One region of the Lentibacillus juripiscarius genome, then DNA from elsewhere that is predicted to be linked to it. Evidence: riboswitches for the same ligand, from Rfam matches in the RefSeq annotation. Region 1 holds a riboswitch; the other holds the start of a gene.

Region 1 (7,359 bases):
GGCTCCTTCTTCAACCGGACCATCGGAAGCGGATTTGATTGCTTCAATCGCATGTTCCGGTTGGACCGCCTGCAGCCTCATGGCATTTAAATAACTGTCATTGCATTCGCCGACAACGATGTTGATGGAACTTTCCGTATCACCGATGCCTGGATCCTGTTCTAGCATATAAGTCAGCGTTCCCTGCATGACCGCACCAACGCTGAATGTGTTTGTAAGCATGATCGGTGATTCGAGCAGCCCCAGTTCATCTACTTGTACCAGTCCGGCCGTTTTCCCGTAGCCGTTGATGACTGCGCTGCCTGCCCGCACTTTTTGGCGGAATAAATTCCCGTCATGGGGTAGAATAGCAGTAACCCCAGTGCATACTGTATCCTGGTCATTGACTTTTTCATATAGCGTTACATGGCCAGTTTTAACCCCGGCAACATCAGTAATACCGTTCATTTTTCCCTTCCTCAGCTGCATATCGCTGCTCCTTTCCGTGAAAAACTCTACCTGTATTATAGCAGACTAATCCCGAGTGGGAAGGAATTTTGAAAGCAGAGAAAGATTTAAGAAGAGAGATTGCGGTCACGCTTATAAAGAAAATATCCCCCCGGCGCGGGGGTATCGACCTGTTGGCAAGAAGTATCAACCGGTTTAAGTAGAAAATCGACCAGAATGGTGGAGAATCAACCGGTGTGGCTGGAATATCAACCGGTTGCAGAGAAGTATCAACCCGTTTGGCGGAGATATCAACCTGATAGTTTCTTATCTCCAGGTTCCTCAACCAAAAAAGCTGCCACAATAAAAGTGACAGCCAGAATCTATTCATCTACTTTAAAAAGTTGAAGACTTCGTTTGCGATATCTGTGTTGTCGATGAGGCCTGAGAATACTTCGCTTTTCGGCCCGTATGCGTAGACAGGCACATCAACACCGGTATGGCCGCTTGTGGTGAATCCCGCACCAGCGCGTTTGTTAAATACGTCGGAAATGGCGCTGTATACTGTATCGAAATCATCCGATGCAGCAGCCTTTTTAATGGCATCCAGTTCTTTTTCTGTGAATGTGAATTCCACGTACTCATTCAGAACACCTTCAACTGTAGCACCATCCACGATCTCCTGTGCCATGAATTCTGGTGTGCGCTCCGTTGCTTCAATTGCCTCTGGGTAAAAATTATAGTCACCGTCACGTCCAATAGAGAATCCGCCGGTCGAATGATCCGCTGTCAGCACAACTTGGGTATGCTTGTCCTGTTTCGCAAATTCAATAACAGTTTCAAAAGCCTTGGCGAGGTCTTCCATTTCGCTCATGGCACTGACAGCGTCGTTGGCATGTGCTGCCCAGTCAATCTGGCTTCCTTCCACCATCAGGAAAAAGCCGTCTTTTTCTTTATCAAGCTGTTCCAGCGCTTCTTTGGTCATGTCATCAAGTGATGGGATGTTTTCTTCGCGGTCAATGGCTTTCGGGAGCCCAACCGGTGCAAACAAACCAAGAAGCTGCTCACTATCATTTGCCTGCATTTCTTCCGTTGACGTTACATAATTGTAGCCGTCATTTTTAAATTCTTTAACCAAGTTCCGGTCTTCACGCTTAAAATAGTCTGTTCCGCCGCCAAGCATGACATCGACCTTGTGTTTTCCACTTATCATGTCGTCATAAAAATCATCGGCGATTTCATTATAGTTGTGTCGGGACGGATCGTGTGTACCAAATGCAGCTGGCGTCGCATGGTTGATTTGAGATGTTGCAACAAGGCCTGTTGCCATACCTTTTTCTTTAGCAGCTTCCAGCACAGTTTTGACATTCTCCCGGTCGTTATCAACGGCGATCGCACCATTGTATGTTTTGACCCCGGCAGACATGGACGTTGCGGCAGCTGCCGAGTCGGTGACATTTTCCTCAGAGTCCTCAGGGTTCGTAACGGCATTGCCGACAAAGTGATTATCAAATACTGTTCTTTCCATTTTAGCAGTGGACGGGTCGTCATTCATGTATCGGTATGCTGTCGTGAACGATGGACCCATGCCGTCGCCAATCAGGACGATGACATTTTTCACTTTTCCATTATTGGGCGCATTGAAATTACCTTTTCCATTTCCGTTGCCGTTTCCATTCCCCGCTTGGGAAGATTCCGTGTTCACCGCCAGAAAAGTTCCGGCAACCAGAATACAAACAGCAGCCAACGTCAGAATTCGTTTGAACATCAATTCCCCTCCTAAAAATATATGAATCTATTTCTATCGTATAGTATACCGATTTCATGTGAAATAGTAGTTTAGGTGTGAGTTTTTCCCACGTGAAGGGCTGAATCTAGTGCTTTGGTATGGAACGTAACTAGTCCATAAATCTTTCTATCTATTTTATACAGTCAGAATGTACCTTCTATTAGATCGAATAAGAAAATGGCACACATAGTAATGTGCACCATTTATAGTAAGTTATTTTTTAAGATCCACTTCTATATCAATTTCTTCGCCAATATCTTCAAAGTTGTCATTACTTGCAGCGCTAAAAATTAGTCGTATCGATTCCACGTTTTCAGCCTTGGAATTTTCCAAGATATAAAAGGAGGTTCCTGATTTATTTACCTGACCTATGAATTCTCCATCTATATGTTCACTCATTAACATATCTGGCTCTAACTGTTCACCAGTATTCGTTGTCATGGTTGCCTGAGAAGCATAAAAGCTGACTGTTTCTTCTGATGTATTTTCCACATTCATATCAACTTGAATATATTCTAATTGATCTGTTTCCATTATTTCTGCTAGATCCCCCTTGAGATTCGCTGACACACCATTTACTTTTTCAATGGTTAAGTTAATGGGACCTGACTCAAACGTACCTACGTCATCTGTACGGCTAACAAGTGTTTGTTCGCCATTGTCTGAAGTTACCGTATCCCCTACTTGGGCTTCGGTTTCTTTATTTTCCTCTTGTGTCATGGTTTCTCCATCATCTGCTGTATTCGAATCTTCTTCATTTTGTTGCTCTGTACCCTGGTCATCGGATTCCTTTGCTGCGTCGTTATTGCTGCTTCCCTGCCCGCAGGCTGACAAAAATAAAATTGCTGACAAAAGTAATACCGAAAATTTCCTCATGGTTGAGTTCCCCTTTTAATAAAATTAAGCCCATACCGAGATGCCATTTATCTAGGATTGTGTGTTCATCTCTAGGCTCAGTTTAATTATACAAATAAGGGTGTACAAATTAATGTATATCTTTTTAGTCGTAATTGTTGACTAAATCCGTCAACATAAGGTACATTTATCATAATCAGCTAAAATAAAATAACTGAATACACAAGATATTCCTTCGGGGCAGGGTGAAAGTCCCTACCGACGGTGATGAGGCACAGCTTCAAAGTCCGTGACCCGTGCGGTTTTATACCAAGCGGTGGACCTGGTGAAAGTCCGGGGCCGACAGTGACAGTCTGGATGGGAGAAGGAATTTTTCGGGTGGTATGCAATTGGACTGCATACAAGTAGCGTGTTTGGCTGCTTGTGTGTGGCTGTTTTGTATATAGTACATACCTGTAAAAAATTCTGCTCTTATACCTCTGAAGGAAATTCAGGGGTTTTTTTAATGTGCTGAAAAACAATGATGCGATGAACGAAGACAGCCCAGAATGCTGTCAGGACTCGTGGAGGTGTGCTGTGATGGATGATGAATACTTTATGAAACTCGCCCTGAACTTGGCCGGGTCTGCTGTGGGGCAGACAAGTCCCAATCCCCCGGTTGGTGCCCTTGTCGTCAAAGATGGCGAAATTCTTGGAATGGGTGCCCATATGAAGGCGGGGGAGGCTCATGCCGAGGTGCACGCGCTTTGGATGGCGGGAGACAGAGCGCATGGTGCAGACATCTATGTCACACTCGAGCCGTGCAGTCACCATGGGAAAACACCGCCATGTGCCGACCTAATTGTGGAGAAAGGAATCAGGCGTGCTGTCATTGCTGTCATGGACCCGAATGAAAAAGTCGCCGGGCGCGGAATCGAGAAATTGCGTGCGGCTGGAGTCGATGTGGAGCTTGGGCTGCTGGCGGAAGAAGCCACGAACGTTAATCGCGCGTTTTTTCATTACACGCAAACAGGAATGCCGTATGTAACGTTAAAGACAGCAACCAGCCTTGATGGGAAAACCGCGACAAAAACAGGGGACAGCAAGTGGATTACTGATGAGGCGGCTCGTACGGATGTACACCGGTATCGTCATGCGCATGATGCTATTTTGGTGGGGGTGAATACGGTGCTGGCTGATAATCCGCGTCTGACGGCCCGATTGCCGAAGGGCGCGAAAAATCCGCTCCGCATCATTCTTGACTCCAATCTGCGCACGCCACTGGAAGCCAATGTCGTTTCTGACCGGCAGGCGAAGACATGGATCATTACCGGCGAACAGGTGTCAGATGCAGCGATTAGCCCCTATGAAGAACTTGGCGTAACAGTGATCCCGCTTCCGGCAACAGATCCTGATACAGTTCTTCGCTATCTGGGACGTCAGCGCATCATGTCATTGTTCGTGGAAGGCGGTTCGGCCGTGAATTGGTCGTTTATTGGGAGCGGACAGATCAACCAGCTGGTGCAGTACATGGCTCCAAAGCTGATTGGCGGGAAGGATGCACCTGGTGTTGCTGGTGGAGAAGGATTTGATTCCATGAAGGATGTTTTGCCGATCAGGATTACATCTACGGAAATGATTGGGGAAGCTATCAAAATAATTGCCGAGCCACAGGAGGTTGATGCAGATGTTTACAGGAATTGTTGAAGAAATGGGGAGGATCAGACAACTGGATCAGGTTTCTGAAACAGCGGTGAGGCTGACAATAGACGCGGCAGTTGTGCTGAAAGACGTGCGGATTGGTGACAGCATCTCAGTTAATGGCATTTGTCTGACAGTTACCGATGTTTCGGATGATGCATTTGGGGTGGATGTCATGCCGGAAACGATGAAGGCTACTTCTCTGCGCATGTTGAAAGAAGGCGCATTTGTTAATCTCGAGCGTTCCATGCCGGCTGATGGCAGGTTTGGTGGGCACTTTGTCACCGGCCATGTCGATGGAACGGGCACCATTGTCCGAAAAACAAAGCAGGAAAATGCAGTTTACTACGATGTGGCCATCCAGCCGGAATTGACCGCTTATTTCATCATGAAAGGTTCGGTGGCTATCGATGGTGTCAGCTTGACGGTGTTCGGTATCAGCGGCAATGAAATTACCCTGTCACTGATTCCGCATACCGTGTCGCAAACCGTACTTGGAGCAAAAGGTGAAGGAGATTGTGTCAATGTGGAATGTGATGTACTGGCAAAACATGTGCACAGCTTAATGAACCATCCACGCAAGCAAAACTAAAACCAGACAAAGGAAGTGGATAGGATGTTTAATAGCATTGAGGAAGCAATCCATGACTTGAAAGCGGGGAAACCGGTCATTGTCGTTGATGATGCCGACAGGGAAAACGAGGGTGACCTGGTTGCGCTATCGGAAAAGGTAACACCGGATATCATCAATTTTATGATTACGCATGGGAAGGGGCTCGTTTGTACATCCATTAAGCAGGAATTGGCCCGGAAACTGGAGCTTTCACTTATGACGGGGGAGGACAGCGATCCTTTTGAGACGGCATTCACGGTTAGTGTCGACCATCAGGACACAACGACAGGTATCAGTACGGGGGACCGGTCCGAAACGATTCGTGCATTCACCCACCCCGATACGGGGGCGGCAGATTTTAAACGGCCTGGCCATGTCTTTCCGCTGATCGCCAAAGACGGCGGCGTGCTGGAGCGTCCGGGCCATACAGAAGCGTCTCTTGATCTTGCAGAATTATGCGGGGCATTCCCGTCGGGGGTTATTTGTGAAATTATTAAAGACGACGGCACAATGGCACGTGTCCCGGATCTAGATAAAATGGCGGAAGCATTTGATCTCACACTGATAACAATAGCTGATCTCATCACATACCGCAAACAGCGAGAAATACACGTCAAGAGAGAGGTGGAGACAAAACTGCCGACAGCATTCGGAACATTTCATGTATATGGGTACACGAATGATTTGGACGGCAAGGAACATATCGCACTCGTCAAAGGAAACATCCATCCGGAAGAGTCGGTGCTTGCCCGGGTGCATTCGGAATGCTTGACCGGTGACGTATTCGCCTCTCATCGCTGTGACTGTGGTTCCCAGCTGCATGAAGCGCTGAGGCAGATGGACGCGGCCGGTTCCGGCGTGCTCATCTATATGCGCCAGGAGGGCCGTGGTATTGGGCTTTTGAACAAATTGCACGCTTATCAGCTGCAGGATGCCGGGATGGATACGGTGGAAGCAAACGAACAGCTGGGATTTGCACCGGATATGCGCGACTATGCGATAAGCGCACAGATATTAAGCGATTTGGGTGTCACACATGTGAAGCTCCTGACGAATAACCCGCAAAAACTGGATGGACTGCAGGCTTATGGAATCGGAATTGACGAACGGATACCGCTTGAGACAGGTGTTCGGAAGGAAAATGAGCATTACATTCATACAAAGATACACAAGATGGGCCATTTATTGCATTTGCAAAGGGACTGAAACCCTCCCTGTAGGCAGTTGTCTATTGGAGCAACAAATTACTTTTAAGGAGATGTTCGTGATGGGAAAAACAGTGGAAGGAAGTCTGGTTGGAACGGATTTGAAAATCGGTATTGTTGTGGCCCGGTTCAATGAATTTATTACTGGAAAATTGCTTGATGGTGCACTCGGCACACTTAAACAGCATGGGGTTAACGAAACAAACGCAGATGTTGTCTGGGTGCCGGGGGCTTTTGAAATTCCGGTCATTGCCCGTAAAATGGCAGTGAGCGCTGACTATGATGCGGTGATCACGCTTGGTGCAGTCATCCGTGGGGCAACCCCGCATTTTGACTATGTTTGCAGTGAGGCAGCGAAAGGGGTATCCAGCGTCTCAATGGAGTCCGGCAAGCCAGTTATTTTCGGGATTTTGACGACCGAGACGATTGAGCAGGCCATCGAGCGCGCAGGAACAAAAGCGGGCAACAAAGGAGCAGAAGCAGCGGTGGCCGCAATAGAGACGGCTAATGTTGCGCGAGAATTGGATGCATGATACTACACCGGGGGTCGCTTTCCCCGGTTTTTTGCTGGGTGGATCCAGGCATACAGATTTTCCTTTGAGCCAAGGAACACGGCATAGTTTTTCATAATAACGTCAGGAAGTATAAATTATGGATGACCTTATAAGAAAAACTCCGGCATACGCTATGAGGCAAGGCGAATGCCGAGTTTTTCTAATGGAAAAGTGACGGCTGGTGAGATAAACTAGAAGGAGAGTATTCGTATGTCTGGAGGGACGGACAATTAAATT
Region 2 (7,359 bases), on a different contig from region 1:
TTCACAACTAATATCGTTATGTTCAGCCCGTAATGCTTTGCGGCCAGGAGCCCATTCATATCATGGAAAAAGGATAAATCCCCAAGCACAAGCGTGACAGGTTTGCCGGACGCCGCAGCCCCTATACCGCTGGACACCATTCCGTCAATCCCGTTTGCCCCTCGGTTAGCAAGAACTTCCAGGGAGGCAGACGTGGACATAAAAAAGGTATCCAAATCCCGTACAGCCATACTATTGCCAATATATATACTGCTGTTGTCCGGAATAACTTGCATCAGACTTCGGATTGCTCCACCCTCGGTAAGTCCATTTCTTCCATCTTGTTCCTGTAGCCATTCTTTCGATATACGGTTCATCCGTTTCCAGGTTGCAAGCCACGCATCATTGGAAGCAATGGCTGGCTTATGATTTGCCAAATCTCTGCACAGAGTGGCAGCATCAGCGTCAATGAATTCAGTATGATTCCCGGCAGGTTCGCGGTAACCTCCATGATTTTCAACAACAAATTGCGGAATGTCTTTATGCTCTTTTATAAAGAATAGATATGCTTTGGATACCGGCATCGCCCCAAAACGGATGATATAGTCCGGCTTCAGCTGTTTCCGGATTGTCTCACTCCGCAAAAATGCATCATAGCCTTCGATCATATAATCCTTGGGATGACTCCCAGCACGCAACTGTGACAACGGATCAGCCAATACCGGAACTTCCCATTCACGGGCAAGGACAGCGAGTGCTTCAGTCAGGTCTGGATCCGTTTGCGGTCCGCATATGATCAGCCCTTTCCCGGATGACGCCAGCTTCTTGCTAATCTGTTCCAATTGCTGGCTGTCGAGCCTGCGCTTTCCTTCTGTTCTGGCGCGATACGGGCCGCCCTCTCTATCTCCCCACAAATCTTCAAGTGAAAAATCCGGTATTAACGGCTCCCGAAATGGGAAATTCAAATGCACCGGCCCGGCATTTCCCTGCGCAGCAGTCTGGACTGCCCGGGAGGCTTTGTTTCGCACATAGCCCAGCATATCCTCACCGGCTTCCGGTAATGCCATCTCATGAAACCATTTCGGATAGTCACCATACAATTCCAGCTGTCCAATCGATTGCGGTGCTCCAACGTCACGCAGTTCATGCGGTCTGTCAGCGGTGAGAACAATCAGCGGCACACGGCTGTAGTGCGCCTCAACGATTGCCGGGAAGTAATTGGCCGCAGCCGTTCCTGAGGTGCATACGATGGCAACTGGCCGCTTCGTCTGTTTGGCCATCCCCAGTGCAAAGAATGCAGCTGATCGCTCATCAATAATAACCCACTGCTTAAGATCCGGGTGTTCGGTCATCGTCATTGCCATGGGTGTTGACCGGGAACCGGGAGAAATAACCGCATCCGTCACCCCGGCAGCAACAAGTTCATCAACAAAGTTTGCTGTATACCGTGTCAATTTTTCTGTATGATTCATGATCAGTCCTCCAGTACGGACAGCATCGGTCTGAATTTTATCTTTGTCTCTTCATATTCGGCCTCCGGGTCAGAATCCCTGACAACGCCGCAGCCCGCAAATAAGGACACAATATTCCCCTGAACAAGCCCTGACCGGATAGCCACAGCAAATTCCCCGTTCCGGTTGCTGTCCATCCAGCCAACAGGGGCACCATACCATCCGCGGTCCAGCTGTTCATGCTCCCGAATGTACGTCATGGATTTCTCTCTCGGGACGCCGCCAAGCGCAGGGGTCGGGTGCAACTTTTCGATGATGTCAAAAATACTGTACCCTTTTTGCAGCCGTGCTGTCACGGGGGTATACAAATGCTGTAAATTTTTAAATGGATGAATCACTGGTTTGTCCGGAACGTAAACGGCATCACAGCAAGTCTCCATTGATTTCCTGATCATTTTCACGACAAAATCATGCTCACTGCGATTTTTTTCATCGTGCAGCAATTGCCGAGCGATTTCACGGTCCTCTTCATCCGTTTTCCCCCTTGGGGCTGTTCCAGCAAGGCAGACGGAAAACAATTGTTCGTCTTCTTGCTTCACGAGTCGTTCCGGTGAGGCACCGACAAAACAGTCACCATCGCGTTCCACAGCAAAAACATAACTGTTTGGCTGTGCTGCCATCAGGTTTTTCAGGATAGAAGCCACAGATGCGTCTTTCTTCAGTCTCACCCGGAGCTCACGTGCCAGTACAATTTTTTCTGCGTCTCGTGATTTTATCATATCTGCTGCATGTTTTACGGTATCCTTCCATTGTCCAGGGGCTATCTCCTGCTGCGTATTAATGCCGGGGCTGTCAGGAAGCCATTCCGTTCTATCCATGACCATTTCTTTTGCCTGCACCACCCACTTGTTCAGCTCGTTTGGATCATCATCTCCCCTGACTTCAAGACTGGTCGTCAAATAATAACGGGAAGCCCTCCTGGTCAGCATCAAAATGGGAATCTGAAATGAACCATGACTGAAATTGTTCCAGAGTTCTGATTTTCGTACACTTGGGTCAAATGACATACCGCCAAGTGCTACCAGACCAGTTCCAGGCACTTTATATGGGTTGTGGACGATTGCCTCATCCAGCAATTTTTGCCAGCGGCTTTCTATTACTTCGGTACGATTCTCTTCTGCCTCCACTTTCCATGCATTGCCAACACCGGCAATGGAAAACTGTTCAGATGTGCTTGTCCAGAAAACACGGTCCATTGACAGCTTCCTGGCCGACGCAAAGAAACGAACCGGGTCCACTTTCCGTATTTCTTCTGTCATGCTTATAAGTTGTGTATCATTATTTGTTTTCGCTTTCGTGATTGCTTCAGAAAGCAGCGATTCAAATGATTTTGGTTTTACTTCAATCATCTTTATTATCCTCCATACCTTCCACCATTTCAGCTTACCATATCTATTTTATTCTTTTTTCACATGTTCCTCAAGGATTGGTGTCCTATTTATACAAATCAAGTGATTTTGAGTGATTGACACGCTGACACGAATTGCCTAAACTTATATTGATATAATGAATGCAGAATCCTTAACTGATATAAAGGAGAGAAAATCCGTGAATTCCATAAACCAATCATCCGTTAAAGAGGCGATGAATGAAAAAAGCGGTCTGCAGATATGGTGGCGCCTGTTGCGCCCGCACACGCTTACAGCATCCATTGTTCCCGTATTCGTTGGAACCATGTTTGCTCTGACGAGGAGCGAGATAAATCTATTTCTTTTTTTAGCCATGCTTTTAGCGTCCATTCTTATTCAGGCCGCTACCAATATGTTTAATGAGTATTATGACTATGTCCTCGGACTGGATAATGAGAAATCTGTCGGTATTGGCGGGACGATTGTCCGGGATGGTATCTCACCAAAAACGGTACTCCGGCTGGCACTTACTTTTTTTGGCATAGCTATTCTTCTCGGCATTTATATTTGCATGGAATCCAGCTGGTGGATCGCTGTTATTGGCATATTATGTATGCTATTTGGTTACCTCTATACCGGAGGCCCATACCCGATTGCCTATACCCCTTTTGGCGAATTGTTTTCCGGTTTCTTTATGGGAACGGTCATTATTGGCATCAGCTATTACATTCAGACATCCGTACTGACAGGTTCGGTCATTTGGCTGTCGATACCGGTTGCTATTTTCATCGGGGCAATCATGCTGTCCAATAATATTCGCGACCTTGATGGGGACAAAGAAAACGGGCGGAAAACAGTAGCGATCCTGCTTGGCCGAAAAAATGCCATCCGATTTCTGGCTTTTATGTTCATCAGTGCATACAGTCTTACCGCAGCCTATGTGATAGCCGGAATCTTGCCGGCATGGTCAGTTCTGGCATTTCTAAGCATTTTCAAGGCGGCCGATGTCATCCGCAAATTCCGCGGCAAGACAAATTCCCTGGAAATGATGCCAGCTATGGCCGCCACAGGCAAAACAAACACCATGTATGGGCTTTTGATAGGCTTTTCACTACTGGTGAGCAACTTTTTCTAATATGGGGGTTTTGACATGGATTTATCCAATACTCTAATGGAATCACTCGGCATCCGCATCACATCACTTGATGAAGATATGGTTGTCATGACAATGCCTGTGGATGAACGCACACATCAGCCGGCAGGATTCCTGCATGGAGGTGCGAATGTTGCTCTTGCAGAATCTGCTGCCAGCATCGGAGCATATCAACATGTTGACCCAGAAACACACAACGTATTTGGTATCGAAATCAATGCCAATCATATAAAATCTAAACGCGAAGGCACCGTGACTGCCCGGGCGGAACCACTGCACAAAGGAAAGCGGACAATGGTCTGGGAAATCAGGATTACCGATGAACAGAATCAGCTGCTGTGCATATCCCGCTGCACCATCAGCGTTGTTCCAAAAAGGTAGGATGGATAGAAAAATAGATGTAACCGAATAATGAACAGTGTTGACCACCCTATGTACAGGGTGGTCGATTTTTATGATTGTAAAAAGCGGAAGCGCCTGATGGCACTTCCGCTTTGCTTATGATGCTAAATTCGTTTGTTTTTGTTCGATCCATGCTTTCATCTTCACAAATACAGGGACAAATAAAATACCCACAACAATGCCCTTGATCATATTGAACGGCAGCACGCCTGCAGAAACGGCCACCCATTTTGCCGTGCTTGCAGCCATTTCAGGGGCACCCATAAACCAGGCATATGCCGGCAGGATAATATAATAGTTCAACACACTCATTCCGATTGCCATAATAATAGTGCCGGTCACCAGCCCGGAAACAACACTCTTAACACCCTTGGACCTGTGGTAAAGAACAGCAACTGGCACGATAAACATTATCCCCGCCAGGAAGTTCGCCACAACACCAATTGGATCGCCGGCTCCAGACACAGCCAGATACAGCAAGTTTTTGATTCCCTCCACAATGACACCAGCCATTGGTGAGAATATAAGTGCAGCCATCAGCGCCGGTACTTCACTGAAGTCAATCTTTAAATACGGCGGCAAAAATGGCAGCGGGAAGTTCAGAAAAAACAGTACCAGTGAAATCGTCCCTAATAAAGCCAGAATGACAAGCTTTGTTAATTTTGTTGATTGTGCAGTAGACTGCATCGTTCGTCTCCTCCCTCATCTTCACCGATTCACATCTTACACTGATGAAGGGTAAGCCTTCCCCTGCCGTTCGGAAACAAAATAAAAACCCTAAAAACCTTTACGGGGCTTTAGGGTAACACGTAACAGGAAAAACAAGGCACATTGGATGTACCTGTTTTCGGCTCGTCATCTTCTCCCATCCAGACTGTAACTGTCGGTCCCGGACTCACACCGGGTCCACCGCTGCATCATGCAGACGGGTCACGGACTTGAAACAGCTTGCTGCTTCTTACCGTCGGTCGGGAATTGCACCCTGCCCCGAAGATGGAATCGATATTATTTTATAAGTTAAGTTTAACTAAAATAAAGTAAATGCGCAAGTATTTTTTGTTTTTCCCTTCTATCTATTCCAATCTTACGTTAACTCTATCCCACCCTTTCCCTAATTCACGTTGAACTAATTACCGTTTTAGTCTTCCAGCGGGTTCAAACTTTCCTCCCCCGTCATTTCAGCTATCATCGTGACAAGCAGCTCTATTTCTTCATCCATATCTTTTAGGCTGGATGTTTCCACCGGTGAATGCATGTACCTCAGCGGCAAGGATACCAAGGAGATTGGAACGCCTGGTCCAGTCAGACGCATACGATCTGCATCCGTTCCTGTCATACGCGGTGTCAGTTCATATTGCACGTTCATGTTCCGTTTTCTGGCTGTTTGCTCTAATAATTTGTTGATTTTACTGTTAATTGGAGCCCCTTTTGCCAAAACTGGCCCACCATCCAGTTTCACATCGCCATGCTTATGTTTGTTCACTCCTGGATAATCGGTCGCAAAGGTAACATCACAGGCAATCGCCATCGTTGGTTCGATGCCTGCAGCAGCAAAATAGGCACCTCCCATGTTTGTTTCTTCATTCACTGTGCTCGCTGCATAGACTCCGACTTTGCATCCTTTTTCCGAAAGCCGCCGCAGGGCTTCAGCCACGATAAATGCGCCCGTCCGGTTGTCCAGGCCGCGGCCGGATATGTAACGGTCCATCAACACCTCAGGTTCGGTTTTATAAACAGCTAAATCACCAATCTGCACAAAGCGTTCAGCCTCTTCTTTTGTTTTGTAACCACAGTCAATAAACAAATCCTCCAGGCCAAAGTCATCTTTCAGGCCGCCGTGGTGCTGGGCATTGACACCAATAACACCAGTCACTTCCCCGTGCTGGCCAAGCACCGTTACTTTCATTCCAACGGCAGCTTTCGGATTGATACCACCCATCTTATCAAAATGCAGGAACCCATCGTCGTCCACCCTGTTAATGACAAGGGCTATTTCATCACAATGGCCTGCCAAAAGGACCTTAAATTCAGCATCCGGATTAAGGATTCCAATTGCATTGCCGGCATTGTCTGTCCTGATTTCATCCGCAAATTCCTTCACATAGCTAATCCATTTTTTCTGAATGGCCACCTCATCACTCGATGGGGATGGGGTGTGCAATAAATCCATTAGAAACGTTCTATTTGCTTGCTCCATGTAAAAACCTCCCTGATTATTCTATCCTTTCATCATAGCAGATTTTCTCCAAAAACGCGTGGTGAAAAGCGCCGTTCAAAAAGCTGCTTTAGTTTACTGGGGCTTTATAATCGGCTACACTTTAGTGGAACGATGACAATAAGGAGTGATGGCGGATGAACCTTGAGCAATGGTTTGCGAAAGGGATGGACACGGACACATATATTGAATCAATGCAGGAAAATAAAGAAAATCTGCTGCATATTTATGATCATTTCACACCACCGGAGAATGAACAACTCTTTCAATCACTGGCAGAGCACAATCTTCGCGTCATCATCCTGACCGAGGACTGGTGTGGTGATGCCATGCTGAATATACCGATTTTGATCCGTATCGCGGAAAAAGCCGGCATGCCGGTTAAATTCCTGCCCCGTGATGAGAATCTTGAGCTGATGGATCAATACTTAACGAATGGAACTTCCCGCTCGATTCCTAAATTCATTTTCATCAACAGCAATGGAAACGAAGTGGCGGTATGGGGGCCAAGAGCTGAAAAGATTCAGGAGTTTGTCGACCAGTCCAGACAAAAGCTGCCGCCAGCCGATCATGAGGATCATAAGGAAAAGGCAAAAGAAATGTATCGATTTATGACCAAATCCTTCCGTGACAATACCGATTTCTGGCAGGATGTATACGAAAGCATTACATCGGAATTAAACAGAAACCTAAACGTGTAGTATAACGCACCCATTGCTGGTGCGTTTTTTTGCTTGTTCGACACTCCAC

What was found. A riboswitch is a leader RNA that binds a small molecule or an ion and turns the genes downstream of it on or off. The one in region 1 is predicted to bind FMN.
Region 2: linked by a shared signal. The riboswitch ahead of ACFSUO_RS07020 (ECF transporter S component) and the one ahead of ribD (bifunctional diaminohydroxyphosphoribosylaminopyrimidine deaminase/5-amino-6-(5-phosphoribosylamino)uracil reductase RibD) in region 1 are both predicted to bind FMN.

The regions. Positions count from the first base shown of each region.
Region 1 is NZ_JBHUNA010000007.1:43,137-50,495, reverse strand. Features, by position in the region: gene ACFSUO_RS04315 (DmpA family aminopeptidase) at 1-468, opposite strand, end outside; gene ACFSUO_RS04310 (alkaline phosphatase) at 818-2,194, opposite strand; gene ACFSUO_RS04305 (hypothetical protein) at 2,429-3,091, opposite strand; FMN riboswitch at 3,298-3,443, shown strand; gene ribD (bifunctional diaminohydroxyphosphoribosylaminopyrimidine deaminase/5-amino-6-(5-phosphoribosylamino)uracil reductase RibD) at 3,650-4,756, shown strand; gene ribE (riboflavin synthase) at 4,737-5,342, shown strand; gene ACFSUO_RS04290 (bifunctional 3,4-dihydroxy-2-butanone-4-phosphate synthase/GTP cyclohydrolase II) at 5,358-6,569, shown strand; gene ribH (6,7-dimethyl-8-ribityllumazine synthase) at 6,631-7,101, shown strand.
Region 2 is NZ_JBHUNA010000013.1:41,120-48,478, reverse strand. Features, by position in the region: gene menD (2-succinyl-5-enolpyruvyl-6-hydroxy-3-cyclohexene-1-carboxylic-acid synthase) at 1-1,451, opposite strand, end outside; gene ACFSUO_RS07035 (isochorismate synthase) at 1,454-2,839, opposite strand; gene ACFSUO_RS07030 (1,4-dihydroxy-2-naphthoate polyprenyltransferase) at 3,039-3,974, shown strand; gene ACFSUO_RS07025 (hotdog fold thioesterase) at 3,990-4,373, shown strand; gene ACFSUO_RS07020 (ECF transporter S component) at 4,491-5,081, opposite strand; FMN riboswitch at 5,248-5,393, opposite strand; gene ACFSUO_RS07015 (M20/M25/M40 family metallo-hydrolase) at 5,533-6,591, opposite strand; gene ACFSUO_RS07010 (thioredoxin family protein) at 6,747-7,310, shown strand.